Regions from separate parts of the Paenibacillus sp. HJGM_3 genome, predicted to be linked through region 3. Evidence: riboswitches for the same ligand, from Rfam matches in the RefSeq annotation. Region 3 holds a riboswitch; each other region holds the start of a gene.

Region 1 (7,750 bases), on a different contig from region 3:
GGGGCGATCCGTTTCGTCGTTACCTTGTTCCAAAAGATAAGGGGCCCCCTTCATGAGATATCGTTTCAGCTTCGGCATCGTTTCCCGTTACTCACCGCTTTCCAATATGAAAGGATGATGCTTTATCAAAAGACTCGCTCAATATTTTCGCACATTACAATCCGGACAGTCATCTTACAATATGATTTATGAACCTGACCCAACCTATTGGAATAATGATGTCGCCTATTACATTGAACGGACACATAAACTCACACTGGATAAACCATGTATCACCATAAAAATACCTTTTGACCGTCTCGGCTTAGATGAAAATAGGGATCAAGTTGTTCTCTCAGATTTTGCCTTAAGAGAATGGGTTGATCATATTGAGGCGTTAAATGAAATGATTTATAACCGGTCACGACCTGATAAAGAAAATGGGGCTTTTTATTGTTTTCGTCCAACCAATGTGGTGTTGCAACGTAATGCATCCTTTGTCGAAGTCATCTCGGAAAAATGGTATCTATGCTTAATGATTACAGTTCAACTTCCATTCAGGAATAATGATAAAGCTATGCGCATGCTCTGCAAAATGCTTCCAAAAGAAGTGGAGAAGTTTATTGCCAAGTTTGATCTCATCAAATTAAATGTTGCCTATGAATTGGTAAAAAAACAAAATAGGATTCGCGAATGGCTGAAAACCAGTGATTATTGTGCGTTTATTGCGAATGGCAGCATTTTGCCAAGAAATAAAGACAACAGCGGGCCACTGGAGGGTGCTTTGCCTTTTACATCCCCGGAAGATGTTGAAGTTGAAATTTGTGGTTTGCGAGGAATGGGAATAAAACATGGCGTGACGGTCATCACCGGCGGTGGTTATTCGGGTAAAAGCACATTGTTGGATGCACTAAATTCGGGGATTTACAATCACAGCATAGGCGACGGACGAGAATTTGTGATTACAGATCAAAGTGCAATGGAAATATCTGCAGAGGAAGGCCGTCCCATAAAAAATATCAATATTACGCCTTTCATAAAATGGATACCCAATGGTTCGGCTGAACAGTTTTCAACTGACTACGCCTCAGGATCCACATCGCAAGCCGCAAATATTATGGAGGCCATCAACTACGGGTGTAAGCTTCTTCTTATTGATGAAGACAGAAGTGCGACGAATTTTATGATTCAAGACATCAAAATGCGTTCCTTAATCAAGCATGAACCCATTACACCTTTCACGGAACGTGTCAGGGAGCTTTATGAGTCCGTTGGCGTATCTTCCGTTCTTGTTATTGGAGGTAGCGGTGAATTTTTATCTGTTGCCGATCAAATCATCCTGATGGACAATTTTGTGCCCAAAAACGTAACCCAGGAAGCCAAAAAATTATGTGAATCCGACAAACCACGCGAGCGTATTCCCCTTACAAATTGGGAGATAGAAAGAAAAATAACCACCGATCACTTTTCGAGCTATCCACAGGGCAGTGGTACAGAAAAGCTGATGGTTTCAACCATGGGATACATGATGATAGGTGACGAACAAATTGATATCAGAGGGCTTTACAATATCACATCACACGCCCAGCTTGCAGCGATTGCCTTTTTAATTCGAAAAATCGCTATAAGTAATCAGGATCGCCTCATCTTTCTTCATGAAAAGATCAAAAAAGCTCTCGAAGATATGGAGAGAGAAGGCGTGGATATTGTATTTTCTTCCTTTTTTCCTGGTTTCGAAAGATGGCTTGAATTACCAAGAATTAATGAAGTATTATCTGTCATAAACCGAATGAAACATTTGACTTTTATTCAGCCTGAGCCCTCTGAACACCTCTAATTACGACATAAATATAGGCTGTATGCCGTTGAACGGGCAGTAAGAGCGGAATAAATCAATATATCTAAAATCACACTTAAATCCCTTAATTTATTACCCTTATAATATTAGGTAAAAAGAAAGAAGCGAGATTAATGCTAACGGAATGTCCTCGCATTATTCTAATTACCGGAATAATGGCGAGTGGAAAATCAACAGTAGCCCAGTTGCTCTCCGAACGGTACGAGAAATCGGTGCATTTACGGGGAGATATTTTCCGGAGAATGATTGTTAATAACCGTAAAGAGGTTCAACCAGACGCCGGAAGTGATGAATTGGATCAATTACGGCTACGTTATCGGTTGGCCGCGCAATCCGCTGATGCCTATTTTCAAGCAGGATTCACGGTTGTAGTTCAAGATGTCGTAATTGGTCCTATGTTGAATGAATTTATATCTTATATCCAAAGCAGCCCTTTTTATTTGGTGGTTCTTTGTCCAAACTCATCAGTTGTAACCCTAAGGGAATCTGGCCGTTTAAAGAAAGGCTATGGTGTTTGGACCGTTGAAGGGTTGGATAGTCTGCTGCGAAATGAAACACCTCGAATCGGAATGTGGTTGGACTCATCTGAATTGACCCCTGAAGAAACCGTTAATGAAATTATAACGAGCCTGCAAAATGAGGCATTTCTTAAATAAAAGATTGCAGGATAATGCAACAAAAGCTTGCTTAAGTTTAAATTCGCTGATTATAATTTGGTATGTGCGACTGGCGTAAACGTGGAGAACCACGAGGGAGCACATCTATCATCTGCCGTACGCCTGGGCGAAGTATTCGGTCTTAGACTGAATGCTTTTATTTCTTTTATGGGAGATGATGAAATGGAACAGGCACGGCAAGGAAGAAATGTAGCAGTATTCATTTTTGAACAGGTTGAACCTTTGGATTTTGCAGGACCATTTGAAGTTTTTCTTGCAGGAAGTAATAGAGGGCAAGACTTCCAAGTTTACACTGTGGCGGAACATGACAGTCCGATAATTGCATTAGGAGGTCTAAGCATTAATCCGGCTTATACTATCGCTAACTGCCCTAAACCTGATCTATTGGTGATTCCTGGAGGGTGGGGTTCAAGAAAAGAAATGAACAATGAAACGATTACGAACTGGATCCGAGAAGTATCAGATGATATAGAAATCATCCTGTCTGTCTGTACAGGAGCCTTAATTTTAGCAAAAGCCAAGTTATTAGATGGTCTAAAAGTTACAACAAATCGCTCGGCTATTCATGAATTAAGGAATGTTGTACCAACTTCTACTGAGATAATTGAAGAAGCTCGTTATGTTGATAATGGGAAGATTGTATTATCCGCTGGAGTATCCGCTGGCATGGATGCTGCTTTGTATGTTGTAGAAAAATTACTGGGAGAAGATAGAGCTATAGAAGCTGCAAATATTATGGAATATGACTGGAAAAGAGATTAACTAAACGGGAACGATAGTTTTACACTAAACCAAGTTGATACTGCATTTTAGGGGGTTCAAAGTGTTATTTCAATCTGGAAATCTTCGAGTCCGTAAATTATCCAGTAAAGATGCGGGTTACCTGGTAAAGTGGCTTTCCGATCCAACAGTGCTGCAATATTACGGAGGAAGGGACCGTCCTCATAGTTTAGAGATGGTTAGGGAGATTTTTTTTAAAGAGGAAGATGATGAAATAAGATGCATTGTTGAATACGATTCTAACGAAATTGGCTATATTCAGTTCTACGAGCTGGATGAAGAAGGAAAAGAACGATTTGGTTATACAGAGGTTGAAGAAAAAATATATGGTACAGACCAATTTATTGGAGAACCAAATTATTGGAATAACGGGATAGGTAAATTATTAGTTAGTTCAATGGCGGAGTATTTAATAACTGCACTAGGTGCAAGTAAAATCGTTATGGACCCACAAACTTGGAACGCAAGAGCCATTGCGTGTTATGAAAAATGCGGGTTTAGAAAAGTAAAGTTATTACCTAACTACGAATGGACGGAAGGTGAACAACGAGATTCATGGCTAATGGAGTTTTCTAAGTAGTTACATCCCGGGTAGCTATTACGGCAACCGGCCAGCGCTACTCGATATAAGGGAATAGCGGTTGACAATAGTGGCCTATATTCGGCTTCCAGGATAGTGCGACGTTTGCGACAGAAGCATTTAGGATCATTAGAGGCAGGGTTGCGTCGTCTATCCCAACCTCTTTCTATTCATCATGCTCGCTCGCCGGTATTCGCTGGGCGAAAGGCCGGTGCGGCTTTTGAACATGCGGTTGAAGGAGGAGATGTTGCGGTAGCCGACCTGGCTGCCGATGGTTTGGATATGCAGATCGGTATCCAGCAACAGGAGTTGGGCATTTCTCAACCTGGTGTCATGCAGATGCTCGATGAAATTGAGTCCGGTCTTCTCCTTGATATAGGTCGAGAGGTATGAGGGGCTGAGCTGGAACTCCACCGCCAGGACATCCAGCGACAGATCCTCCATATAGCGTTCCTGAATCGCTTTCATGATCTGCTCGACGACAGGTTCTTCGGCGTCCTTCTTTTCCTTGATTAGCGAGGCCGCTCCCTTCAGATAGGCACCGAGCTCTTCGTTATACTCCGTAACCGTGCAACACAAATCCAACCGCTCAGCGGATAGATCCCATTGTCGGACCCGATCGGCAGGTAAGTTGCAGTGGAAAAGCAGCTGCCGTGTCTTGTCGATGATAGCTCCCGCCAAACGACGGAACGCCTCAAGGGAGTTTTCACGAAGGTCAAGTTCCTCGAGTGTCACGTGCGCCAAATTGACAAGTTCCTCCTCGTCTCCCACCATCATCGCCGCCACAAATTTCTGTTCACGTTGGAGCGTCCAGACTACGTCGTCATCGGATTTACCCGCACCAAGCAGGATCTGTGTCTCCTCAAGCGGACGAGCCTGCATGAGTATGCGCTGCAGCTGCTGGTAGGCTTCGTTCAACCGAATATCGGAACCGAACAGGGGGCTGATGGCGACAGTCACAAGTACATGCCTCGTATCCCGGTCGAAGATTTGCTTCAGTCCTTCCAGCAACGCCGGAATTTCGCCGCACGCGAGGCCGGGGACGATGGAGAGAAAGCGTCGCTGCTCCACCTGATAAGTCAATGAAGAAGGAACGTATTCGCCCGTAAGCCGTTCAATCTCCCCAACGATCGCACGCGAAATATCCTCCCTCATCCCTGCATCAGCCGCTAACCGAAAGCGAAGCTCGTAAAGTACGATCGTGTAATGTTCCTCCGACTCTACGAAATCAGCAAAACCTCCATCCCACCAATTAAGGGCGTTCCTTCGTATAGGGATCACTTCTTCTTGCTCTGGCTTGAGCCGCTCATTCCTCTCATTCACATTCACAAGATCTTCAAAGGGTCGAGAGACCGACAACTGCATCTGTCGAACAGGCGTGTAAATGTGCCGGCCCAGCAAATACGCGGCAAGTACCGCTAAACTCATCTCTGCCGCAACAATAAAGGCAATCGTTTGGTCGAGCGAAAGAGAGCTCCCATCCCCTACGGCGCCACGATTAACAGCTTCCAAGCTGGATTCGCTTCGGTCGGGAAACCGATCATCGGATACGTCAACCGGCGAGCCACCCGCGAGGAGAATCGCAGGAAGTTCACGCGTATCCATGGCCGTCGTGTACCTGAAGAACCGGTCCGGACCCATGATGGTCGCATTTACGTCAGTTTGCTCGTCAAGCATCGCAGCTCGCAGCCTGTCGGCGTCGATCATCGCAATCAGCATATAATCCGCGAAAGCCGGCTTGAAGGAATACGGGATTACGGTCATCGTACCTGTCTGATGCCGCGAGTTGCTCAGATGAACAGCCGGGTGCGATTCATATTCCGCTTTCCGTTCATATTGAGTGTTCCAATAGGCAAGGGAGTAGACCTCGCCAGAATAATCGGCAAGCAAGTCGGCTGCCTGGGCGGCTCCATTCTTGTCGACCGCAAGGGATGCGGATCGAAACGTCAGGATGAGATTGTCGATATAGAGATCCGATTCGCCGACGATCCGTAGAAACTCTTCGGCAACGGCACGGGTGTTCAGCATGGCCGGGTCCGTATGCGCAAGGAGCTGTTTGCGGAGCCTCACAACCTGGCGGTCGGTAAACTCCCGAGACAGCACGTCTTCTACCCGCTGAAAATGCGATTGATAGCGCTCGGCCATCATCTCCACGGTCAATTGGCTCATCTGGAGAGCATCAGCCTGGACGTGGCTTTTTACGAGGTAGACAATCAGCACATCGACGATGGCGAAGAGAACGATCATCAGAGCAAAACTGGCGGCGATTCGGCGTTTGAACCCATTCATGGCATGCGGCTCCTTCCTGGACGAACCGATTGTGCCCCTATTATAACGTATGTTGCCAGGGTTTCTTCGAAATCCGACGTTTAAGAGATTGTTGACCGCTGGCCCCCCTATTTACAAACCGTCTAGTAATGAAGTAGCAATTACCCTCGACAAATCTACAAATTTCTTCATATCCGGTGTGATCTTGTGTTGAACCTCGGTCTTCAGACGGGGGCATAAGGACCGAGGTTGGGCGGATTTCAAGAAGCTTTGCACGTTTCAAGGTGCTCTCCTTCACACATTCTTAACAGTCCATTCAGAATGATCGGCAAGGATCGTAGAAGGTGTGAATAGCCCTTCCGGCAGCATCCCGGTAGAATCCATCGGTGGGGATATACCGCTAAGGAGGTGCGCCATACCGGTACGAACCAAATGAAGGTTAATCCAGATCCCTACATAACGATTAGGAAAGTGAGTGAAATCGTGATTACCAGACTTCCAAAACGTATAATCGCCCAAATCACTTCGATCGCACTGGCCGTCGGCTTGCTTGCACCTTCGATCGGTGTCGCGGAGTCAACTGCGCCCGGCACTTCCGTTCCGAACCTTCTGATTACGGAAGTAGTTCCGGACTCATCCAATATCAGCGGTGCAGACGGCTATGAATTCATTGAAGTTTACAACAACACGGATACCTCTATGAATTTTAAAGATTTCGATCTGGTCTACCGTTATCCCGCCGGCACCGAGACCGTTTGGCCGGCGCTTGCCTCGGATATTCCGATTCCGTCCCGGTCGGCCGTCGTGTTCTGGGTGATGAACGACGTCAACGGAAATGTACCGGCTGACAACTTCAATTCGAATTACGGCACCAGCCTGACTGAGCATGTCAACTTGTTCCGCGTCGACGGCGGCGGCGGGATGAGCAACAGCGCCGAGAGGGCGATAGTCATAAAAGATAAGAGCGGCAATGAAATCGTGACCGCTTCTTACCAAAACGATGCGCAGACAGTGGCCAATAAGGGCATTTTCTATAGCTACCCTAGAGATGGCGGCAAAGCGATGGTCATGGGCTCCGCGGGTGTGGAACCGGCTACGCCGGGATCGGTAACGGCGGCCCAAGTGCCGGGGCAGCCCAATACAGAGGTAGATCTGACGCCTCCGCAGCTCATCCATACGCCCATCCCGGCACTGGAAGCGCCGGCTGACACGACCGTTACGGCGCGCGTCTACGACAACAAGCAAGTGTCCGGCGTCAAGCTCTACTATCGGGCGAACGGCAGCGCCGACTTTACCGTAACCGACATGACGTACGGCACGGGGGGCGGCGACGGGTATGCGGAGTACGCCGCTCCGATTCCGAAATCGGCCATGACCGGGGCCCATTATATGGCCTATTATCTGGAGGCTTCGGACGGTGTGAACGTCACCCGCGTTCCGGCGGATCCGAACGATTTCCATACGATCCAGATCGGACAAGCGGGAGGGGGATCCGCTTCGGAATTTCTGATCACGGAGCTTGTGGCGCAGAACGCCGGCGCTGAAGATTACGAATACGTCGAGCTCTATAACAACACCGACCGGAACATCAACCTCCAAGACTACAAG
Region 2 (7,750 bases), on a different contig from region 3:
TGATGATGATAGAGACGGAAAGCACAAGCGTCCAATATTTGCTGAGCAGGATACGCCATCGCCGGGCCGGCCGGGTGAGCAGCGCCTTCATCGTGCCAGCGCTATGCTCGGAGGAGACGAGGTCCGAAGCCATCACCATCATCATGAGCGGCAGGAGCAGCGTCGTCCCGTTCTCGATGAAGTTCCGCACGAACGTAGCGGCACCAGGCTCGGCCGGGTTCACATTCGCGTTCAAATAATAACGCTGCTGGGCGATCCGAACGATCAGCTCGCGACGCTGGTCGTCGTCCGTTCTCGGGGAGTTCAACCGGCTCTCCCAGCTCTTGATCCGCTGCTCCAGCACGATGCGCCAGTCGACGTCGCCGTACCGCCTCAGGTTGTCCTTCGCCTGCTGGCCCTGCGCGTAGGTGAAGACGGCGATTAGGACGCCGATGATGAGCGTGACGACGATCAGCTTCCGTTTGCCCGCAAGCTTGACCATCTCGTTGTAGATTAGATTAATCAATGCCCCGCCCTCCCGTCAGCTCGAGGAACAAGTCCTCCAAGGTAGGCACGCGCCGGGACATCTCCGTCACCGTGACGCCGGCGTTCACCAGCTCGCGATTCCAGACTCCGATCCGTTCGGCATCGCTTGGAGTCAATACCGCTCCTGGCTCGGTATCCGCATCCACATGCTCCTCCCCGCACAGCCGCCGCAGCACGGCAACGCCCTCCTCCAGAGGATGCAGCCGCCAACAGAGCTTCTCCTGCGAAGAGAGCAAGCTGTGCACCGCTCCAACCCGTACGACCTCGCCGCCCGAGATGATGGCTACGCGATCGCACATGAGCTGGATCTCGCTTAGGAGGTGGCTCGACACAAGAACGCTGAGCCCTTCCTGCGCGGCTAAGAAGCGGATGAACTCCCGCATTTCGCGGATGCCGGACGGATCGAGCCCGTTCGTCGGCTCGTCCAGGATGAGCACCTTCGGCCGGCCAAGCAGCGCCTGCGCGATGCCGAGCCGCTGGCGCATGCCGAGCGAGTACGTCTTGACCTTGTCGTGAATCCGAGCGGTCAGGCCGACCAGCTCCACCACCTCGCTCACCCGCGCTTCATCGACTCCATCCATCATCCGGGCAAAATAAAGCAAATTGTTCCACCCGCTCAAGTATCGGTACAGCTCCGGATTCTCGACGATACACCCCATCTGGCGCATCGCTTCCGGGAACTGCTTGTGCACATCGTACCCGCACACCTGAACCGTCCCGGCGGTAGGCCGCATCAAGCCGACCAGCATCCGGATCGTCGTCGTCTTGCCCGCCCCGTTGGGCCCGAGGAAGCCGAACACCTCACCACGGTGCAGCTCGAAATCCAAGGACTTGATGATATCGCGGCGGCCGATCGTTTTGCGTAGCCCGTGTACCGCCAATGTTACTTCGCTCACTTACGCCCCTCCCTGTTCGCCCAGCGCGGCCTCGATGCGCTCCGCCATCAGCTCGTATCCGTTCGCGTTCGGATGGAATTGATCGATATACAGCACGTCCTTGCTCTGGAACTGGAACAAGTCGAACGTCGGGACGAGCATTGTTTTCGGAAATGCAGCCAGTGTCTCGCCTGCCGCGTAGTTCCAGTCTCGTACGATTTTGCTCGTCACGGCGGAATTCTGCAGCTCGATGAACGGATTGTACAGCCCGATCAGGGTGATCGCCGCGTCCGGATTCAGCTCGCGCAGCCGGGTGAGAATCGTCTTCAACTGCTTGTTGTACTCGGTCTGCAGCGACGCGATTCGAGTCGATTCCAAATTCGACAACGTCTCTCCGCCGCGAAATAAATCGTTCCCGCCGATGCTTACGAGCAAGAGCCGGGCTGTCTTCACCTTCGCCTGCACGTCCTGCTGCTGCAGCAAACTGACCAGCTGAGGTGCCGTCTGCCCGTTCACGCCTAGGTTGTCATATACGACCTCTTGGCCGCCCTCCCGAAGTAAGTTCGCCAGCTTCCCGCCGTACCCTAGGCCTTCCGGGTCCCCGAATCCGCGGGTAAGCGAGTCGCCCAGACCGACCACCCGATATGCCTGATTGTTAGCACCCGGCGATGTCACCGGGGCGGCTTGCACCGGTTGTGCGGGAGGCGTAGTCGCAGATGGTTGCGGGGACGTCAGCACGACCGGTTCCCCTCCGCTGAAGTAATCTTTCATCGCCCAAGCCAGACCGCCCATCCAGACGAGCCCGGAGATGGCCGACACTACGATTAGCGCCTGCAGCATTTTTCCTCTCATCGGTATCCCCTTGTCCTATGATTCTATATCGCTTATTGCTAGAGAAACGTATCGTACCCTTCACAATAACATACGAAAATGAAAATAACCTTAAAGATTCAAGGAAGATGATAGAATGTTGAATATAGTCTGAATATTTGGTAAAATAATCCCGTGGACCAAGGATGTGTAACTGGCGGAACATGGGGAACCATGGGGGAGCACATCTCATATAGAGCCGTACGCCTGGGCGAGTGCACGATCGAGCAGATCGGAGCGCTCTTTTTTGTTGTCCAACAACAGTTGAAAGCGGGAGGATGGCCATGGAAAGCTGGATCGGTTATGTGGAGCGGCACGATGCGGAGGTAGGGCGGCTGCTGGCGGCGGAAGGGCGACGTCAGCGGAGCACGCTGAGCCTGATTCCATCGGAGAATTACACCTCGAAGGCGGTGCAGCTCGCGCTGGCCACCTCGTACACGAACAAGTACGCGGAAGGATACCCGTACTTGTGGGCCGGCGATACACGGGAGGAGACGAAGAACGGGCGATACTATCGGGGGCAGCCCAACACGAATGAACTGGAACGGCTCGCGATCCGGCGCGCGCTGGAGCTGTTCACGCCGAATCCCGACGCCTACCACGCGAACGTGCAGCCGCTCAGCGGTTCACCCGCGAATTTGGCGGTGCTGAACGCGTTCCTCGAGCCCGGGGATACGTTCCTCGGCTTGTCGCTCGACTATGGCGGCCACTTGACGCACGGCCATCCTGTCAATTTGACCGGCTCGATCTACAACGCCGTTCAGTACCGGCTCAATGCCGACTACGAGCTGGATTACGAGCAGATTCGCGAGCTGGCCCACCGGCATAAGCCGAAGCTCATCATTTGCGGTGCGACTGCCTATCCGCGGCAAATCCGCTTCCAGCTGCTCGGCGAGATCGCGCGCGAGACCGGGGCGCTGCTCGTCGCCGACATCGCCCACATCTGCGGCTTGTGCGTGACGGGCTACCACGAGCACCCGTTCCCGCATGCCGACGTCGTGACGACGACGACGCACAAGATCCTGCGCGGCCCGCGGGCCGGCCTCATTCTGTGCCGCCGGGAGCTGGGCGCCGCGATCGACCGCGCCGTGTTCCCAGGCCTGCAGGGCGGGCCGCACATGAACACGATCGCGGCCATGGCGATCGCCTTGCGGGAAGCGGCGAGCCCCGCGTACCACGCCTACGCCGGCCAAGTCGTGCGGAACGCGAAGGCGCTGGCGGAAGGGCTGCGCGAAGCGGGGTTCGTCCTCATGGGCGGCGGCACGGAGAACCACCTGCTCCTGCTCGACGTCGTGAACTCCATGAACGGGCTCGCTGTCCGAGACGGCCATTACTTGGCCGTGCAGCTGGAGAAGGCCGGCATCGTCGTGAACAAGAACGCCATTCCCGGCGACACGAAGCCCTGGTACCCATCCGGCATCCGCCTCGGCACCCCGGCGGTGACGACGCTCGGCATGCAAGAGCCGGACATGGCGCGCATCGCCGCCTGGATCGTCCGCGCTACGCGCGGCGCCTCGGACGAGGGCGAGCTGCAGCGCATCCGCTCGGAGGTGGCGGCGTTCGTAGAGGGATTCCCGGCGGGGGAGTTATTCGTGGAGTAATGGATCGCGATCATCATGGATTATTCAATGTCCTCATAAAAATAACAATCATGGCTATTCTCGGAGAGGAGTTTTCTATGAGGCTCTATAATCCTGGGCGTATCCCCCGTTCGGTCGTTCCTGAGAATCAAGAGTTTCCCATGCTGGCCCTCTCAAGTCAACTAACGCCGGAATCCCTGCACTATATCCGTAATCATTTTCCGTATCCATCTTTTTCTCCTGAAGATTGGCATCTGGATATTGGAGGTCTCGTGCGTAATCCGGTTAGGCTGCACTATGATGACTTAATGAGAATGTCAATGGTCTCTTTGCCGGTTACAATGGAGTGCGCCGGCAATAAACGGGCTTTTTTTCATCCTAAAGTACGCGGCGAGCAGTGGGAGCTTGGAGCGGTTAGTCATGCTGTCTGGACCGGAGTCCGCTTACGGGATATCCTTTCGGCTGCAAACCTATTAAGCGACGCGAACGAGGTTATATTTGAAGGAATGGATTTCGGACAGCGTACGGATATCAAGGGCACCTTCCATTATTCGAGAAGTTTGCCGCTTGCTATAGCCCTGCATCCGGATACGCTCGTAGCGTTGTTTATGAATGGGAAACCGCTGCCGTTCAAGCACGGTTACCCGGCGAGGTTAATCGTTCCGGGGTGGTACGGCATGGCCTCCGTGAAGTGGCTGCGGAGAGTGCTCGTCTCCGATCAACCTTTCGAGGGGCCCTTTCAGAAGCTGGACTATATGATCTACCAAATGAATCCTAATCTAGGTCGCCGACCAGTAACGAGCATGAAGGTAAATTCCGCTATTGTGCAACCCACAGATCAATCCGTACTAAAAAAAGGGATCCGCCAGGTGTTCGGAGTTGCATGGGCGGGAGAACATCCTGTCACACAAATTCATATAAGCCTGGATAAAGAACATACGTGGCAGACCGCGGTCTGGTTAGATCCGGAACAACGGTACAGTTGGCGGCGATGGGTCTGGCAATGGGACGCTTCAAAAGAAGGGACATATGTAATTAAAGCGAAGGCTGCGGATTCCGTCGGGAATACGCAGCCTCTATATGCAGAGTGGAACGTAAAGGGCTATGAGAACAACAGTATTCATCAGATTCAAGTCTATGTAGAATAACCCTCGATGTCCTCCCGGTTGCAAACAAGCGGGTTCAGGAGAAGCTTCCTGCCGTCCCCGTTCCCTACTATGCTGAAGTCCGTCTCCGTCTTCATCCAGAACATGAAGAAGGCAATCTCCGGATAATACCGGCGAATTTCTTCCAACAGGTTCGTCGTATCGTAGTTTGCCGACCCTTTCGATTGCCCGGCTTCCGTCAGCGCCAACACTTTACCGTACCTCTCATTCCGGTACTCTTCGTAATACGACGATTCCGTATAATGGTCGGCATAGCGGTCGAAACCGATAATGTCGACGACATCGTTGCCCGGATAGCGGGATTTCGTGGCGGAGCCCAGCTTGACGCTAAGATCCGGACTCCAGCACCAGAGGAGATTGTTCAGCCCTCTCCGGATTGTAAAATAGTCGAACATATGGCGGTACACACTCACATAATGCTCATGACTGCCGTGTCCCCACCAGAACCAGTTCCCGTTCAATTCGTGCAGCGGCCTCCAAATGAGGCTGATTCTCCGCTGCCGGAACCATTCCAAGCCGTCGGCCATCGCGTCGAGCCATGCCATCCATTGTTCATGCGCCGCGTGCCCCGGGGTAATCAAGTCCGACAATGCGCCCCCCGCCGGGATGGTCGACCAGGAATGCCCCGACGTCCACGGGTTCGGAGCGTGCCAAGTGAGGTGAATGAGGCCTCCCTGCGAATGATACTGGGAAGCGAGCTCTCGGAAGCTCTCGAAACGAGGCATGTTCCGGGTAGCATCGCCTCCCAAGTACGTACGGTCGACCGGATCGAAGCCTACCATCCCCACATACCGCCCGGCGTCGCGCTGCAATTGCTCGATATGATAAGACCACGCCGCCTGCACGTCGGGCAGGCCATGCTCCGGTCTGCCGTAGTGCGGACATACGAACTGGCCGGATATCACTTTTTTGTCGGTGCGGTGTTTCAGTCCGGCCAGCAGGCGAAGCAGGTTTCTCGCCGGTTCATCCGCCCATCTGTTAGCCAGTATGGCTTCCTTTTCCATTATGCTTTATGCTCCTTTAAATCATAGCTGCACATAGTTGCTGCCGCATTTTAGCAGCATCAATACATCATTCTCGCTTGCAAAGACATAATTGCTCGCCCCCCGGAGCACGACATTGCCGACCTGATGGCGTACGGTCAAGGAGGAAGAGGGGGCCTGCTTCAAAAACAACACGCTTCCTTCGTAACCGCCGTTGATCGTATCGATATTCCCTGAGCCGCTCGCCGCGACGTAGGAACCGGTGACGTTCAATATGCCTGCGCTCATCGCAAGCTGCTCCGCTGCTCCTAACGTAAGCATCCCCTTGCCGAGAAACGTATTCCCCATATCCTCGTAGAAAGCGCCGTGTTTGTCGCGTCCGTCGATGTTTTGGCCGTTCAGCTCGAAGGAGCCGCCGGTGAACACGATCTGGTTCTTCGGAACCGCCGCATTGTATTTGACGGCCGTACCGGTATTTTTGCGGAACATGCAGCCTTGGATCGTAATCCCCGTTATGTCGGCGCTCTCGAACAGCATTCCGTGATATTGCGGTTGCGTATCGTCTCCCAACGTTCCGATGAAGCAGCCGTCAAAAACGGTGTGGCCGATCGCTCCGATCTTGAACCCGTGACCGTCCGTAGCGTGAGTAGACCCGCTGTTGAAGGCAAAGCACGCGACGAACCGGTTGCCATTCCGCCTGGTAGATCCGAATCCTCCCAGTATGAAGCCGTGACCTACGCTTTTGTCCGCATGGCAGTCGTAGAAGCTGTTGTAGTTCTCGTCGACCCGGAACGCTCCGCCGGATAACGTCCCGTTCGTATTCGTTCCGCATTTCACGGCATGACAATGAATGAACGTATTGCTGCCCCCACTGATAAAAAAGCCGTAATCGCGCGCCTTCTCCACATAGACCATCTCGGCAAACAAGTCGTACACTTTCCCGGACAAGTAGACGCCGTTAACGCATTGGTTGATTTCCAGATTGCGCAAATACGTCTCTGCGACATAGTTGCCGGTTTGGCTCAAGCTTGCCGTCATATGGACGCCCGATTGGGGAGCGAGATAAATTTGTACGTTTTCTACAGCTATTTTCCAAATTTGCTTCTGAGCGGCATCGGCGACCAGACGAATTCCGTGCCCGTTCGTCCATGTACCCGCATCATTCTGAAACCGGATGTACATGTCTCTTACGCCCGATCTCGCGATGGCATTCCCCGCCCCCGCCGTGGACAGCTCGATGGCGGTTACGTCGCTTGCGACCAGCAGCTTGGAGGAGGCGGCCCCCGCTCCAAGCAAACCCTGATTCGCTTTCAGCTGTATCGTTGCACTAATGACATACTCTCCTGCCGGGAAAAACACCGTACCGCCATAGGTCGCATTCAGCGATGCAAGAGCTGCCTGAATCGATGCGGTATCATCCGTTACTCCGTCCCCTGCTGCTCCGAAATCCTTCACATTGACATACAGGTCGGACACCCCGGTTGCGTAAGTGCGCTCCCGGTCCGGAATCAGCACCGCTCCGGCGGCCGCCGTCACCCCGACCGCACCTATCTTCGCCAGCAGCTTCCTGCGGCTTATTTTGGCAGAGAGATCCTCAATCAGTCGATAACGATCCATATGCTACCTCCTCGCATTATTTGCGCTTCGCCTGCTCCTCTGCGATCTTCTTGTTGATTTCCTCATCGGCTTCCCGCAGTGCGGTGTTGATATCTTTCGTACCTTTGACGACCTCATTCAGCTTGTTCAGAACG
Region 3 (7,750 bases):
CTTGTTCGCCGCCGACCTGTATCGCATGTACACCCGTTTTGCGGATGCGCAAGGCTGGAAGACGGAAATTCTCGAAGCCAATTTGAACGACCTGGGCGGGTTCAAGGAAATCATCTTCATGATCTCGGGCAAAGGCGCGTACAGCAAGATGAAGTTCGAGAGCGGGGCGCATCGCGTCCAGCGTATTCCGGTGACCGAATCGGGCGGGCGCATCCATACGTCGACGTCGACTGTAGTGGTGATGCCGGAGGCGGAAGAGATTGAAATCGAGATTAAAGAATCGGATATCCGCGTAGATACGTTCTGCTCGAGCGGAGCGGGGGGACAGTCGGTCAACACGACCAAATCGGCCGTACGGGTGACCCACGTACCGACCGGCATCGTGGCGACCTGTCAGGACGGCAAGTCCCAGAACTCCAACAAGGACAAAGCGCTGCAGGTGTTGCGCGCCCGCATCTACGATATGATGAAGCAGGAAGAGGAAGCGAAGTACGGCAGCGAGCGCAAGAGCAAGGTGGGGACGGGCGACCGCAGCGAGCGGATCCGCACGTACAACTTCCCACAGAGCCGGGTGACCGATCACCGGGTCGGCCTGACGCTGCACAAGCTGGATCAAGTGCTGAACGGCGATATGGAAGAGATCATCTCCACATTGACGCTGGAAGCCCAATCCGAGCTGCTGGAAAAAGGAGAATAAGCCCGATGTCTACAATACGCGAAGCCTACTTGCAGGCTTCTTCTTTTTTGCAGCGGGCGGACGTACGTGATGCGGCCATCGTCACGGAGCTGCTCTTGTGCCACTTGATGGACTGGAGCCGGACCGAGCTGTTCTTGCGGTGGGGGGAGCCGTTCCCGGCGGACCGCGAGGAAGACTGGGCCGGCTATGTGCTGCGCAAAGCGTCAGGAGAGCCGGTCCAATATATCATCGGGGAGCAGGAGTTCTACGGGCTCCGGTTCCACGTGGAACAAGCCGTACTCATCCCCAGGCCGGAAACGGAGCTGCTCGTGGAGGAGATTGTGCGGACCGCGGGCTCGTTATGGCGCGAGGATACACCGCTCGTCGTGGCGGATATCGGAACCGGCAGCGGGGCGATCGCGGTGACGTTGGCCGTGCAGAGGCCGGCGTGGCGGCTCCAAGCGGTAGATCTCTCTCCCGCCGCGTTGGAAGTGGCGAAGGGCAACGCGAAGAGGAACGGGGTCGTGGAGCGGGTCGCTTTCCATGAAGGCGATTTGCTGGGGCCTTTCCTGCATGGAGGAGACGCGGATGGGTTGGATATCGTTGTGTCGAACCCTCCTTACATCGAGTCCGAGGCGATTGAAGGGCTGGAAGTTCAGGTGCGCTGCTACGAGCCGCATCTGGCTCTGGATGGCGGTCCGGACGGCTTGGCGCTGTATCGCCGGCTCACGGAGCAGCTCACCCGGCTGGAGCGGACGCCGCGGATCGTCGGCTTCGAGGTCGGCCAAGGGCAAGCGCCCGCTGTGGCCGAGCTGCTCACGCATACCGGCCTCTGGGCTGAGGTTCGGCTAGTGAAGGACTTGGCCGGTATTGAGCGGCACGTGATTGCGGTGCGGCGGTGATGTGGGCGGCGATGAATGGATTCGCTAGCATTCACCGGTTGGTAGATTACTAGATTCCTATAGAAAAAATCATAGAGTACTAGGTTTAACTCTCTTCCCGCCTGGCGATACTTGGACTAGGTAGGGAAGGGAGTTGTTTCATTTGGTTAAGCGGGTCTCATATCGTCCTTATTTTTTCGTAGCGTTCGCCATTATGATCATGATGTTCTGCTGGGAATCCAATCAAATCCAAGCCGCCGTCTTGGATTCTACCATACCGCAAGATTCGATCCGGATTCGCATTCTCGCGAACTCGGACAGCCCCCAGGATCAATGGATCAAGCGCCAAGTGCAGCTCGAGGTCGTCAAGGAGATCGGCAGCTGGGTGCTTGATCCAACCAGTCTGGATGAAGCGCGTGCCGCCATCCGGGCGAACATCCCGGCATTGGAGCAAGTGGTTGGACGCGTACTGAAGGCGAACGGCTACGCCGAGGATTATCAGGTCGAGCTCGGGCAAGTGCCGTTCCCGGCCAAACCATTCGGCAATAAAGTATATCCCGCCGGCACCTATGAAGCACTCCGCATCGTCCTCGGCAGCGGGCAAGGCCAAAACTGGTGGTGCGTGCTATTCCCGCCGCTGTGCTTCGTAGGCGTCAAGGCGAAAGCCGCACCGGCTCCGACTCCGGCGCCTGCGGCGGAACCAACGGTTAAGGATGCTCAGGCTGGTAAGGATTCGAAGGAAACTAAGGCTACCAATGGTTCCAAGGAAGGCCAGGCTTCCAAAGACCCGAAGGCTACGCCGACGGTTAAGCCCGTCGGAAAAGCGGACTCCGCGGCAAACGTAGGTGAGAAGAGCGAAGCAGTTCAAGCAGGTGCCAGTGAAGATGGCGCTCCGAAAGCGGAAGTGAAGTTTTTCGTGTGGGAAATCGGCAAGAAGATCGGCCATAAGATCGGGCATGTGGTGAAGAGCTTGTTTGCCTAAGCGCCGCCCAGCCGTCTGATCGGGAGGCTCTGCATGACAGTCCGGGGCCCGGCACGCTATAATAGGAGAATTGGCAAGCTACTTCATCCCCATCTAGATAAGGATGCATTTCGAATGACCATTACATGGCAAGTCAATCCTCAAGCCGTGGACGAAGCCGTGGAGGGCGACGTCCCGGCTTCCCTGTTGGAAGCGGCGCGCCTGCTCGCCGCCGGCGAGACCGTGGCGTTTCCCACCGAGACCGTGTACGGGCTCGGGGCGGACGCCACGAACACCGCGGCGGTGGAGGCGGTCTTCCGCGCGAAGGGACGGCCGTCCGACAATCCGCTCATCGTGCATATCGCCGATTGGACGGAGCTGGACGGGCTCGTCGCCGAGGAAGGCTTCAGCGACACCGCCCGCCTCTTGATGGCCCGGTTCTGGCCCGGGCCGCTCACGCTCGTGCTGCCGGCGCGTCCCGGCGCCGTGAGCCCGCGGGTCACGGCCGGGCTCGCGACCGTCGCCGTGCGCATGCCCGCGCACCCCGTGGCGCGGGCGCTGATCCGGGCGGCGGGCTGCCCGGTGGCGGCCCCGAGCGCGAACCGCTCGGGACGCCCCAGCCCGACGCTGGCGGCGCACGTCCACGAGGACCTGGACGGGCGCATCGCGGGTCTGGTCGACGGCGGACCGACCGGCGTCGGGCTCGAGTCGACGGTCGTCGAGGTGGTCGGCGACCAGGTGCACATCCTGCGGCCCGGCGGCGTGACCGCGGGCCAGCTGCAGGCGGCGGCGCCCGCCTGCACGATCGTGGCGCCCGGCGCAGCCGCCGGCGCCGAAGCCGCGTCGCCCGGCGACGCGGCGGCCTACACGCCGAAGTCGCCCGGCGTGAAGTACGCGCACTACGCGCCGCGGGGCGCGATGACGCTCGTGCGCACGCAGCCGCCTGCCGGCGGCGCAGCCAACCCCGCGGCGACGGACGCCGCCGTCGCGTGGATTCAGGCGCGTGTGAACGAAGCGCGCCGCGTCGGGGACCGCACCGGCATCCTGACGACGCGGGAGCGGGCGCCGCTCTTCGACGCCGATCTCGTGCTCGCCTGCGGCAGCGCCGACGACCTCGAAGCGGCCGCACACAGCCTGTACGCCGCCCTGCGGCGGTTCGACGAAGCGGGCGTCACCGCCATCTGGGCGGAGACGTACCCGGAGGAAGGGTTGGGTGCGGCGCTTATGAACCGCATGCTGAAGGCGGCGGGCGGCCGACTGGTCGACGCCTGACGGATCGGCTGCTGTCGTGTACATGTTTCCCCACTTGTCCGCATATGTTGGTTAAGAAGTGCAGGACAAGGATGTGGGGGAGATTCCATGACCGCCGTTACCATTAACGCCTCGGCACATGCCGGGCAATTCATTACGATTTGCATGATGGCCTTCGCCTTGGGCATGGACGCCTTCTCCCTCGGGATTGGCATCGGGTTGCAGGGCATCCGCCTGCTGCATATCCTCCGCATCAGTTTGGTCATTGCGCTGTTCCATGTTATGATGCCATTAACGGGGATGTTCATGGGCCAGTATGCCAGCGCCCTGCTGGGAGACGTAGCGCTCCTGGCCGGAGGCGGGCTGCTGCTTCTCCTCGGAGGCCATATGATCTACAGCGCCTTTCATACGACGTCCATCACGGCGTTCGACTATAGAACGCTGTGGGGCGTCCTGTTGTTCGCGATCAGCGTCAGCATCGATTCGATGTCGGTGGGCGTATCGCTAGGGTTGTTCGCTACCGATATTGCTTTGACCGTGCTCATGTTCGGCTTATTCGGCGGAATCATGTCCATCGCGGGCTTGCTGCTCGGCCGCAACGCCGGACGGTGGACGGGCCGATACGGCGAAGCGATCGGGGGCCTCATCCTGGTCGCGTTCGGCATCCGATTTCTATTTTGAAAGGGTGGGGTGGGATGAGCGTTCAGCGGATTTTGTTCGTATGCACCGGGAATACGTGCCGAAGCCCGATGGCGGAAGGCCTGTTCCACGTGCTGACGAAGTCGAGGCAGGGCAATTGGGAAGCACGATCGGCCGGCGTGTCCACGAATGGCGGGTCCCCGGTGTCCCAGCATGCCGCGACGGTTCTGAGCCGCAAGGGCGGCGTGGACAAGCGGCGGTCCGACAGTCTGAAGGCCGATTGGGTCGAATGGGCGGACTTGATTCTTACGATGACGGGTTCCCATAAGCAAGCGGTGCTCTCCCGGTTTCCCGAAGCGCTGGACAAAGTGTTCACGCTCAAAGAATTCGTGATGGACGATCCGGGCTTGATGCGGCTCCTGTCGGAGCGGGGAGAGCTTATGTCCGAGCTGCTCGTGAAGCAAGCGCTCATGGAGCGAATCGAGGAGCAGGAGCTCGACCGGCTGGAGGAGCTGGAACGGCAGCTGCCGAGCATGGATATTCAGGACCCGTTCGGCGGATCGCTGATGGAGTACGAAGCGTGCGCGGAGGAGATCGAGAGCGCCCTGCGCAAGCTGATCGAGAAGCTCGATTCCATGCGGTGAGCGGGAAACGGCGGCATCCGAGCGGGGCGGCCGCCTAGGCGGTAGACCCTTTACACTATAAGGCGATTGAGGTATGATGAAGATAAGATGTTGGACTCGGTGTAACTGGCGACAATCGGGGAGGACCCCAATGGAGCATCGAGGCATACGGCCGGTCGCCTGGGCAAAGAGCAACGATCGTTTTCGGACGATCGCCTGCTCTTTTTTTCATCTTGGGCCTTGTTTCGGTTATACTACAGGTAGATTGGAAGGAGGAGTAATCGTATGAAAATCGCAATTGGGGCGGACCATGCCGGCTTTCGGCTAAAGGACGACGTGATCGCTTATTTGAAGGAAGCGGGACATGATGTGGAAGATTTCGGCTGCCATTGCGCCGATTCGATCGATTACCCGGACTATGCGCTGCCCGTCTGCGAGCAAGTGGCGAGCGGTCAAGCCGACCGGGGCATTCTCATCTGCGGCACGGGCATCGGCATGACGATCGCGGCGAACAAGGTGCCGGGCATTCGCTGTGCCTTGGTGCATGATCTGTTCTCGGCCAAAGCAACACGGGAGCACAACGACTCGAATGTCTTGGCAATGGGAGAACGGGTCATTGGACCGGGAGTCGCCCTTGAGATCATCAAGATTTGGCTGGACACGCCGTTCTCCGAAGGCCCGCGGCACGCCAACCGGATTCGGAAAATCAAAGAAATGGAAGACAAATTCGCCATTCATCCTTAATTCAAGCTTGGGGTGATCAGGAAATGTCTAAGCAATCGAATGAGCTGCAAGCCGCCGACATCACGGCGGACGTGGAGCAGATTTTGCGCGAGCTCGTGCAGGCGGGTAACATCCGCCGCGGCCAGGTGGTCGTCATCGGCACGAGCACGAGCGAGGTCGTCGGCCAGCGGATCGGCACGGCCGGGACCGAGGATGTCGCAGAAGCGATCTTCCGCGCAGTCGAGCAAGTGCGGGGCGAGGTCGGGTTTCAGCCCGCCTATCAATGCTGCGAGCATCTGAATCGGGCGTTGGTGGTGGAGCGTGAGCTGCTCGACTCCAACCCGACGCTTGAGGAAGTGACCGTCGTCCCCGTACGCCAAGCGGGCGGCTCGATGGCGGCGTATGCGTACCGGCATCTATCGAATCCCTGCGTCGTGGAGTCGATCCAAGCCCATGCCGGCGTCGATATCGGCGATACGTTCATCGGTATGCATTTGCGTCGTGTCGCGGTCCCGGTACGTCCCTCGATCCGCACGATCGGACAGGCGCACGTGACGATGGCCTATACCCGGCCTAAGCTGATCGGCGGCGTCCGGGCGGTTTATCAATAATTCAACTATTTACTTATCCCGGGAGGAATCGGACTCATGGAACATTTGCGCAAAAGCGACCCGAAAATTATGGAAGCCATTCAACTGGAACGCGGCCGGCAGCAAGATAAAATCGAACTGATCGCATCGGAGAACTTCGTCAGCGAAGCGGTTATGGAAGCGATGGGCACGGTCTTGACGAACAAATACGCCGAAGGCTATCCCGGCAAGCGCTACTACGGCGGCTGCGAGTATGTGGACATCGTCGAAACGATCGCCCGCGACCGGGCCAAGGAACTGTTCGGCGCGGAGCACGTGAACGTGCAGCCTCACTCGGGCGCGCAAGCGAACATGGCTGTTTACTTGGCCGCCCTGCAGCCCGGCGATACCGTGCTCGGGATGAACTTGGCCCACGGAGGCCACTTGACGCACGGCAGTCCGGTGAACGCTTCCGGCCTGCTCTACAACTTCGTCGCTTACGGGGTAAGCGAGAAAGACTTCCGCATCGACTATGACGAAGTGCGCAAGCTCGCGTTCAAGCACAAGCCTCGCTTGATCGTAGCCGGCGCTAGCGCTTATCCGCGTATTATCGATTTCGCGGCTCTGGGCCAAATTGCGAACGATGTAGGCGCGCTGTTCATGGTAGACATGGCGCACATCGCCGGTCTGGTGGCCACCGGCCTGCACCCAAGCCCGGTCCCGTACGCGCATTTCGTGACGACGACGACGCACAAGACGCTGCGCGGGCCGCGCGGCGGGATGATCTTGTGCCGCAAGGCGTGGGCGCAAGCGATCGACAAGGCCGTGTTCCCGGGCTCGCAAGGCGGTCCGCTCATGCACGTCATCGCCGGCAAAGCGGTATCGTTCGGCGAAGCGCTGCAGCCTGAATTCGCGACCTACTCGAAGAACGTGATCGGCAACGCCCAAGTGTTGGCCGAAGGGCTGATGGCCGAGGGCCTGAACATCGTCTCCGGCGGCACCGACAACCACTTGATGCTAGTAGACCTCCGCAGCATCAACATCACCGGCAAGGACGCCGAGCATGTGCTCGACGAAGTTGGCGTGACGGTGAACAAGAACGCGATTCCGTTCGATCCGACGAGCCCGTTCATCACGAGCGGCATCCGGATCGGGACGCCGGCCGCTACGAGCCGGGGCATGGACGCGGCCGCGATGAAGCAGATCGCCAAGATCATCGCGATGACGCTGAAGAGCCCGAAGGACGAGAGCGTGTTGAACGAAGCCCGCGGCTTGGTGAAGCAGCTGACGAGCCAATATCCGCTTTACGCCGGCTTGTCCTACTAAGTATTACGAAGGGTTATGGATCCCGAAATCACGCACCTCCGAAGCGCCGCTGCAGGCGGCATCCGGAGGTGTTTTTGTGCGGCTGCGCAGGCATAACCGGT
Region 4 (7,750 bases), on a different contig from region 3:
TGTCGTATGTAGCCGCATAGCCGCCGCCCATTGCGCGATCCAGCGTCACAATCGCTTCGGCACGGGTGATGTTTTTCTCGTAACCGAGCGTTCCGTCCTCGTAGCCGTCGAAAATGCCTTTGCCCACAACGGCTCCTACCGCGTTTTTGCTCCATTCCGGAAGCTTCGACGCGTCCTTGAACTTGCTCAAATCACCCGCTTTGCCCGTATCGAGCTTCAGCAGGCTGGCCAGCATGACCGCTATCTCTTGACGCGTTACGTTGTCCCCCGGCTTCATCGAGCCATCCTCGTAACCGCTGATGTAGCCCGCCTTCAGGGCGATCGCCACTTGCTCGTAGTCCCAGTTTTTCGGGTCAACGTCTATCGCTTTCACTTCCGCTTTATCCTTAAAGCCGAAAGAGCGATTGACGATCGTCATGAACTCCGCGCGTGTGATCGAATTGTCCGGTTTAACCGTACCGTCCGCGTAGCCCTGGATGTACCCTTTGTCAATCCAGGCTTTGAGCTGCTTTTCCGCCCAATGCCCGTTGACGTCGTTCAGTTCGTCCGCCGCGAATGCAACGCCGAATGAAGATAGGATCAGGCATAAGGCTAAGGTGATAGCCAATGCTTTTCTCGCTGCGGCAAACTTTCCGTAACGGTTCATGTTTCTCCTCCTTAAGTAATGTGTAGCAGGAAGCTTCATTACTAAATGGAGCCAACAGCGATTCAAGACATTGCCTATCATCCGGTATGAAGTTTTCGGAATAAATTTGCAAATCTCCTCCCATTGATCCAATTTAAGAAATGACGTTTTCCTACCAATAGCCTATTTTTCGACATATAACTTCAAAGTCCTGCATAATATACGGTACTTTTTTCGCGTTTTGCCTTGTTTATCTGATATTCAGCAAAATAGTTGAGACTTATGGCTTCCCGTACTTTTTTCATGGTTTCTTTGGCGATTTCACGGGCACACTGTGTTAGGGGAATTATTTGGTTTTGCGGAAAAATAAGATCGGCACACGAATTTCAGAGGATGCAATAAAAAAGCTAGAGAAGCTTTCGCCCGTGGAGACGTCGTAAAACTTGAGGACGTGATTGATGACTTACTCAATTGAGTTCGATAAAGATGCCTATAAATATCTTCAAAGCGCGCTTTTTTGTTAATTTTTTTGTTGACAGGAAACCAAAAGGTTTCCTATAATAAAAGCGAAACCAAAAGGTTTCCAATCAAAAATTCCGATACTGGAGGCCCGTAAATGATGTCCAACAACCAAACAACACTGCCCGATATTCGCCAATCTGTAGTGCTTAGAGCGCCGATCGACAAAGTATGGAAGGCCGTCGCGACGTCCGAGGGCATCGCCGCCTGGTTTATGCCCAATACGTTCGAGCCTGTCGAAGGGTTCGAATTCGTGCTGAAGGCCGGTCCGTTCGGCGATTCGCCATGCAAAGTAACCGTACTCGATCCCCCGAACAAGCTTTCTTTCAATTGGGGCAAAGACTGGACCCTCACCTTCGAGCTCGTTGACCAAGGAGGGAAGACGGAGTTCACGCTTATTCACTCCGGATGGCACGCCGACCAAGTGACCGAATTCGGAGAAACCCACGCCGTCGTTCGCGAGCGCATGTCCCAAGGCTGGAGCGGCATTGGCAACAAGCTCCGTGAGTACATCGAGGGCTGAGATGGCGTCAACCGCACCGAAGCATGACGTGTTCCAAGCGATTGCCGATCCTACGCGCCGCAGCTTGATCCGGCTCTTGGTCGATCAGGAAATGCCCGTGAATGCCATCAGCGGACATTACCCGATGAGCCGGACCGCGGTGTCCAAGCATTTGCGTATTTTGGCGGAGGCGGGACTCGTGAAGGAACGGAAGGTGGGCCGCGAGACGCGGTATCGACTCGAGACCGAACCTCTGCAGGAGCTGAAGCGCTGGCTCGCCTTTTACGAGCGCTACTGGGAGAACAAGATGGCGGCCCTCAAACGGTTCGTGGAATCCGACGCCGACGAAGAGCAGCAAGGATAAATTCACACGCCCCCTACCTCGGATAAGCCTGCACAAGCAGCGGATATGCTATACTAGGCTTAATAGAGGAGGGAGTCGGATGCACCGGAAAATCGCAGCGTTCACGGGGATGTTCGTCTTGCTCACTTGGCTGCCGTTAAGCGGAGCCGAGCCTGACCATGTTCCGCTGGAAAGCGTGTCAATCGCTGCGGAATCGCCGCTCATCCAGACTGCCGATGAGCCGCCGGTCTCCGAGCCGGAAGCGAGCACCGAGGCCGTCGGCGCGGCCGAAGATGCTGTGCCGGACACCCTCCATTGGATCGACGTTCCCCTCATCAGCCAGCTGCCGGAGCTGTACAACGGCTGCGAGATTACGAGTCTCGCGATGCTGCTCGCCTACCTCCAGCAGCCGATCGACAAGCTCGACCTGGCGTCGATGCTGCCGAAGGACGAGACATCGCCGGAGTTCGACGAGGACGGCAATATCGCCGTATGGGGAGATCCCGACATCGGGTTCGTCGGCGATATTTATGGGAACGAACTGGGCTACGCCGTCTATGTGAAGCCGCTCGCGCATCTGCTCGAGCAAGTGTACACACCTGGCTCGCTCGACCTAACAGGTCTTGACTTCAGCGAGATCGAGCGTGCGGTGACTGACGGGAAGCCGGTCGTCATCTGGAATATAGCCTCGTTCGAGCAGAGCGATGCCTGGACGACATGGAAGACGCCGGAAGGCAAGGAGGTATCGGCGACATTCCAGGAGCATTGCGTGCTGCTTGTCGGATTCGATGAGGAGTCAGTGTATGTGAACAACCCGTTCGAGAACATCCAGGCGCAAAAGGTGCCCAAGTCGTCGTTCATCGTAGCGTGGGAACAGATGGGGCGGATGGCACTCACCTATCAGAGCTAGCAGCCCGAACGACAAATAACCTGATCGGCCCAAACGCCGATCAGGTTATTGTCATTTAGCGGGCTTTGGCTCAGGACGCGGTTCGGGCAACGTGTCCGGTTTCGGGGCCAGCACCCTTAGGCGAATCAGCGTCTTCCACACCCAGACGGCGTTCAGCATCAAGAGCGCGCTCGCGATGTAGAAGATGCCTCGGATGCCGATGAATCCGGACAAGAATCCGCCGACTACAGGGCCGATCATGTTGCCGAGGGAGAGGAAGCTGCTGTTGAATCCGTAAGCGCGGCTCTCCATCCCGTCCGGCGTGTACTTGCGAATCAGCGCGTTGACCGAAGGCAACAGCCCGCCCATGAACATCCCGAGGATGAACCGGATCGTGAACAGCTGCCATATGTTGTGCACGAGCGCCTGCGGGATGAAGAGCAGCCCGGCTCCGATCAGCGAAATCATCAATATTTTGGACTGGCCGATCCGATCCCCCAAGCGGCCGAGCAGCGGCGAGGCGATCATGTTCGAGAAGCCGGTGATCGAGCCGACGAGACCGGCATAGAACGCCAGGTAAGCCCCGGGTCCATGCAGCTCCTGCACGAAGATCGGCATGAGCGGCATCGAGCTGAGCATTGCGAACTGGATGAGCACCGTCACGGTGAATAGCGCGGGCAGCTGGGGAATGCGTCCCAGCGTCTTGAACCCTTCCACCACGGAGACGCTCGGCTTCTTCGCCGCTTCCTTGGCGTTGAACGATTCCTTCACGATGAACAAGGCCAGGAGCGATGCGATGAACAACAAGGAGCCGGTGATGTAAAAGATCGGGCGGAAGCCGATCCACTCCGCGAGCAGGCCGCCGATCAGCGGGCCGAGGATGGTACCCGCCACGCCGCCGGACTGCAGCGTACCCATGGCGAAGCCCATGCGGCTCTTCGGTGTGGTGGCGGACATCAGGGCCGTCGCGGCGGGCACATACCCGGAGATCGTGCCGTTCAGGACGCGGAGCAGGAGCAGGTGCCACACGTTGCCCGAGAAGCCCATGAGCGTCATCACGATCGCCATGCCGAAGCCGGAACGAAGCAGCATCATTTTGCGGCCGTACCGGTCGGCGAGCTTCCCCCACAGCGGCTGGAAGAAGAACGACGTAATGAAGTTCCCGGCGAAGATGACGCCCGCCCACATCGACACCTTGTGCGGCTCGGTGATCCCGAGCTCCTGGATGAATAGCGGCAAGAACGGAATGACCATCGTCATGCCGCCCATGACGAGGAATTGGCCGAACCAGAGGACCGCCAAATTCGCTTTCCAATTTCCCATTTGGACTCCCTCCTAATATTGCAATATTATATCACTTTGTTTGGACAAACACATAAACCATTTGGTAAGATGCAAGTATCAGCCCTCCGTTGACCGCCTTCGCGCCTTGAAAGTTCCGCGTGCCGGCACACGGAGCTTGACTGTCCGGTTCGGGTAACTGGCGAGCGTGGAGCACCACGAGGGAGCCCGGATTGTCATATATGCCGTTCGCCTGGGTGAAGCATTTGGAATTGATCGATTGCGGGGAGAGTTTGGTCTCGTCCGATGGATCAGCGCCGAATGTTTTTTGTTTTTCAATGTGGAAGGAGACGAAAAAGATGAGCAAACTGTTGAAGGGCAAGCCGGTTGCGGACGAAGTGTACGCGGAGCTGGCGCAGCGGACGGAGACGCTCCGGGCGGACGGCGAAGCCTTGCAGCTCGCGGTCGTAACGGTGACGGGGGACCCGGCGTCGGCCTACTACGTGCAGGCGAAGCGCAAGGTGGCGGAACGGATCGGAATCGGGTTCCGCCTATATGAATTTGCCGCCGACTGCACGGAGGCGGACTTGCTCGCTTGCATCGCAGGGCTCAATGCCGATCCGGCCGTGCATGGCATCATGCTGGAGCTGCCGCTGCCGAAGCATCTGTCCACGAGCCGGATTACCGAGGCGATCGAGCCTCTGAAGGACGTGGACGGCGTGACGCCGGCGAGCAAGCTCGCGCTGCTCACAGGCGCGCCGGGACTCGTCCCCGCTACGCCGCAAGCGTGCATTCGCCTCGCCAAACACTACGGCTACTCGCTCTCCGGCAGCAACGTGACGCTCGTCGGGCGCGGGAAGACGGTCGGGATGCCGCTGTTCCACCTGCTGCAGCGGGAGCAGGCGACCGTCACCGTATGCCATTCCCGCACCCGCGACCTGAAGCAGCATCTCGCCCATGCCGAGATCGCCTTCGTGGCGGTCGGGTTCGGCGGTCTCGTGACGAGCGGCATGATACATCCGGAGCTCGTCCTAATCGATGCCGGGATGAACGAGCGGCCCGACGGTACGATCGCGGGCGATGTCGATCCGGACGCCGGCGCGATGGCCGCGGCATTCACTCCGACGCCGGGCGGGATCGGGACGCTTACAACGGCGCTGCTGTTCGACAACGTCTACAAGGCTTACGAGCTGCAGCGGGCAGCGGGACAGAAGGAGGGACATCTATGAGCACGAACGATCAGGAAGCCGGCCGCAAGCCGGCGTGGGACAGCACGATCAAGGAATTTCTGGAGGAAGCCGGGGCTGCGAAGCCTACGCCGGGCGGCGGCAGCGTCGCCGCGCTCGTCGGGGCGCTCGGTGCGGCGATGGCTTCCATGGCGGCTAATTTCACCAAGGGCGCGAAGTATGCCGATGTGGCGGACGAGGTCGAGTCCGTCTTGGCCCGGCTGCGCGAGATGTCCACGATGTGCGAGGATCTGCTCGAGGCGGACATCGTCTCCTTCGAGCGGTACATGGCGGCGATCCGGCTGGCGAAGGATACCGACGAGCAGAAGGCGGCTCGACGGCACGCGATCGAGGAGGCGTCGCACGAAGCCGTCGCCATCCCGCTCCGGCTGATGGAGGCATGTGCGGAGGCGCTTGGCATCGCCTGTGAGCTCGCCCCGTACGCGAACAAGAACGTGATCTCCGATCTAGGCATCGGAGCGGTCTTGTTCGAGGCGGCCGCAGAATCGGCGCTGCTCACGGTCGAGATCAACCTCGCGGCCATGTCCCCGTCCGAACGGCGGGACGAATACGATCGGGCGAGCCGGGAATGGATGAGCCGGATCGCGGAGAGGAAGGTCGCCGCCGTAGACGCAGTCCGCAAGCGCATCCGGGAATAGCCACAAAAAGAGGAGGAAAGTCCCCCAATTTGTGCTAATCTGAGTTCATATTGACTTTCAGAGAGATGAGAGAGGGGAAGCACATTGAACCGAAGATTGCAAATGGGCATGTGGAACGGGTTGGACCCGGCGCATTGGGAAGCTTACACTACGGAGCGGATAACAGGACTCGAAGTGTCGCAATTCCGAAGCCTGGAGCAGATGGAAGAGCTGCATGCATTCGTGGAGGCGAAGGGGCTCGGCTACGGCATCCATACGCCTGTGCTGGGCGGACAAGGGTATTCGCTGCCGGCCATCACCTCCTTGGAAGCGGCGGATCGCGAAGCGGGATTCGCGCGGCTCGCGGAGGAAGCAGCGGTCGCGAGGCGGTTCGGGGCGAACTATTTGCTCCTGCATTATCCGTATCCTTCGATCTTTCCGAGCCTGCAGGACGAAGCTTACATGCGGCGTCTCCCTCAGTTCGAGCACTATTCCATGGATCATTGGAGAGACAGCCCGTTCCAGGAATATACAGAGAGAGCGTTCGAGCGCATCGGCGAGCTGCAGGCGCGTACCGGTCAGCGCATAGTGTTGGAGTACGATTTTTTCGGAGATTACGAGATGGGATGGATCGCCGAACTGTTCCGGCAGTATAGAGACATCGGGCTTGTTGTGGATTTGCAGCGGTTCGATGTCCATCGACGGGTTTTCCCCGGCTTCGACCCCTATGCTTACATGGATGCGGTCGCTCCGTTCGTCTACCTAGTGCACTACAGCAATGTGAAGTATGGGCCGGATGCGATGGACCGCCATCTGCCGGTGCTGCCGGAGCACGCGGAGCTACCGGACTATGGCGACGCGCCGAGGTATCTCGAGTACTTGTCCCGTCGCAACGACCGGTTTCACCTCACATTCGAGCACAATCCGGCACGGGTGACGAAAGAACAGCTGGCGGAATGCTACGAGCACGCTGCCGAGATTATGAATGGGAAGGCCAGGGCCGGAAATGCGTAAACCGAATTTGGCGCTGTTCGCTTCCCATAACGGTTCGAATGTGCAAGCGATCCTCGATGCTTGCCGCGAGGGCCGTCTGGATGTGCACGTATGTGCAGTCATCAGCAACAACTCCGGGTCGTATGCGCTGGAGCGGGCCCGTCAGGCCGGCATTCGGGCGTACCATCTCAGCTCCGTCGCGTATCCGGATCCCGTGGAGCTCGACCGGGCGATCCTCGGGACGCTCATCGCCACGCACGCCGATTGGATCTTCCTCGCCGGGTACATGAAAAAGCTCGGGCCAGCCACGCTCGCCCATTACCGCGGCAAGGTGGTCAATACGCATCCGTCGTTGCTGCCGAAATTTGGGGGCCAAGGAATGTATGGCCATCACGTGCACACGGCGGTGTTGCAGGCAGGGGAGCCGGTAACCGGAGTTACCGTTCACTTGGTCGAGGAAGCTTACGATGAGGGGCCGATCGTGGCCCAAAGCGAAGTACCCGTGCTGCCCGGCGATACGGTGGAGACATTAGGCGCGAGAGTACAGGAGCGGGAGCGCGAGTTGGTCGTGGAGACGCTAAGACGCCTGTGCCGGGGCGAGTGACGGCGTTCCCGGAGGCGGCGTCCTGCTCGGCCATCAGCTCCATCTTGCGCACAATGAGCCGGTCGATGTTAGCCTTCTTCTGCTCCACCTTCCACTGCACCCGCTCATATTCGGCGGCGAGAGACCGGCG

The links. Region 3 has a riboswitch for ZMP and ZTP ahead of rpiB (ribose 5-phosphate isomerase B). Riboswitches for the same ligand answer to the same signal wherever they lie in the genome.
Region 1: it holds a riboswitch for ZMP and ZTP, as region 3 does, so the genes downstream of both, ACI5FR_RS28650 (DJ-1/PfpI family protein) here and rpiB (ribose 5-phosphate isomerase B) in region 3, are expected to answer to the same signal.
Region 2: it holds a riboswitch for ZMP and ZTP, as region 3 does, so the genes downstream of both, ACI5FR_RS00475 (serine hydroxymethyltransferase) here and rpiB (ribose 5-phosphate isomerase B) in region 3, are expected to answer to the same signal.
Region 4: it holds a riboswitch for ZMP and ZTP, as region 3 does, so the genes downstream of both, ACI5FR_RS20710 (bifunctional 5,10-methylenetetrahydrofolate dehydrogenase/5,10-methenyltetrahydrofolate cyclohydrolase) here and rpiB (ribose 5-phosphate isomerase B) in region 3, are expected to answer to the same signal.

What each region holds. Positions count from the first base shown of each region.
Region 1 covers NZ_JBJGED010000034.1:58,141-65,890, reverse strand. The annotation lists gene ACI5FR_RS28660 (P-loop domain-containing protein) at 182-1,816, shown strand; gene ACI5FR_RS28655 (AAA family ATPase) at 1,951-2,493, shown strand; ZMP/ZTP riboswitch at 2,550-2,629, shown strand; gene ACI5FR_RS28650 (DJ-1/PfpI family protein) at 2,677-3,276, shown strand; gene ACI5FR_RS28645 (GNAT family N-acetyltransferase) at 3,338-3,874, shown strand; gene ACI5FR_RS28640 (helix-turn-helix transcriptional regulator) at 4,025-6,163, opposite strand; gene ACI5FR_RS28635 (lamin tail domain-containing protein) at 6,626-7,750, shown strand, end outside.
Region 2 covers NZ_JBJGED010000001.1:104,619-112,368, forward strand. The annotation lists gene ACI5FR_RS00460 (ABC transporter permease subunit) at 1-505, opposite strand, end outside; gene ACI5FR_RS00465 (ABC transporter ATP-binding protein) at 498-1,421, opposite strand; gene ACI5FR_RS00470 (GDSL-type esterase/lipase family protein) at 1,422-2,252, opposite strand; ZMP/ZTP riboswitch at 2,411-2,490, shown strand; gene ACI5FR_RS00475 (serine hydroxymethyltransferase) at 2,555-3,871, shown strand; gene ACI5FR_RS00480 (sulfite oxidase) at 3,871-4,998, shown strand; gene ACI5FR_RS00485 (glycoside hydrolase family 26 protein) at 4,986-6,020, opposite strand; gene ACI5FR_RS00490 (glycosyl hydrolase family 28-related protein) at 6,042-7,616, opposite strand; gene ACI5FR_RS00495 (ABC transporter substrate-binding protein) at 7,633-7,750, opposite strand, start outside.
Region 3 covers NZ_JBJGED010000016.1:145,500-153,249, reverse strand. The annotation lists gene prfA (peptide chain release factor 1) at 1-697, shown strand, start outside; gene prmC (peptide chain release factor N(5)-glutamine methyltransferase) at 703-1,578, shown strand; gene spoIIR (stage II sporulation protein R) at 1,721-2,539, shown strand; gene ACI5FR_RS18525 (L-threonylcarbamoyladenylate synthase) at 2,654-3,790, shown strand; gene ACI5FR_RS18520 (manganese efflux pump MntP) at 3,878-4,450, shown strand; gene ACI5FR_RS18515 (low molecular weight protein arginine phosphatase) at 4,465-5,052, shown strand; ZMP/ZTP riboswitch at 5,144-5,224, shown strand; gene rpiB (ribose 5-phosphate isomerase B) at 5,317-5,775, shown strand; gene ACI5FR_RS18505 (TIGR01440 family protein) at 5,799-6,365, shown strand; gene ACI5FR_RS18500 (serine hydroxymethyltransferase) at 6,402-7,649, shown strand.
Region 4 covers NZ_JBJGED010000019.1:143,848-151,597, forward strand. The annotation lists gene ACI5FR_RS20685 (S-layer homology domain-containing protein) at 1-646, opposite strand, end outside; gene ACI5FR_RS20690 (SRPBCC family protein) at 1,242-1,667, shown strand; gene ACI5FR_RS20695 (ArsR/SmtB family transcription factor) at 1,669-2,010, shown strand; gene ACI5FR_RS20700 (C39 family peptidase) at 2,090-2,899, shown strand; gene ACI5FR_RS20705 (MFS transporter) at 2,951-4,201, opposite strand; ZMP/ZTP riboswitch at 4,345-4,425, shown strand; gene ACI5FR_RS20710 (bifunctional 5,10-methylenetetrahydrofolate dehydrogenase/5,10-methenyltetrahydrofolate cyclohydrolase) at 4,519-5,388, shown strand; gene ACI5FR_RS20715 (cyclodeaminase/cyclohydrolase family protein) at 5,385-6,044, shown strand; gene ACI5FR_RS20720 (sugar phosphate isomerase/epimerase) at 6,129-7,037, shown strand; gene purN (phosphoribosylglycinamide formyltransferase) at 7,030-7,620, shown strand.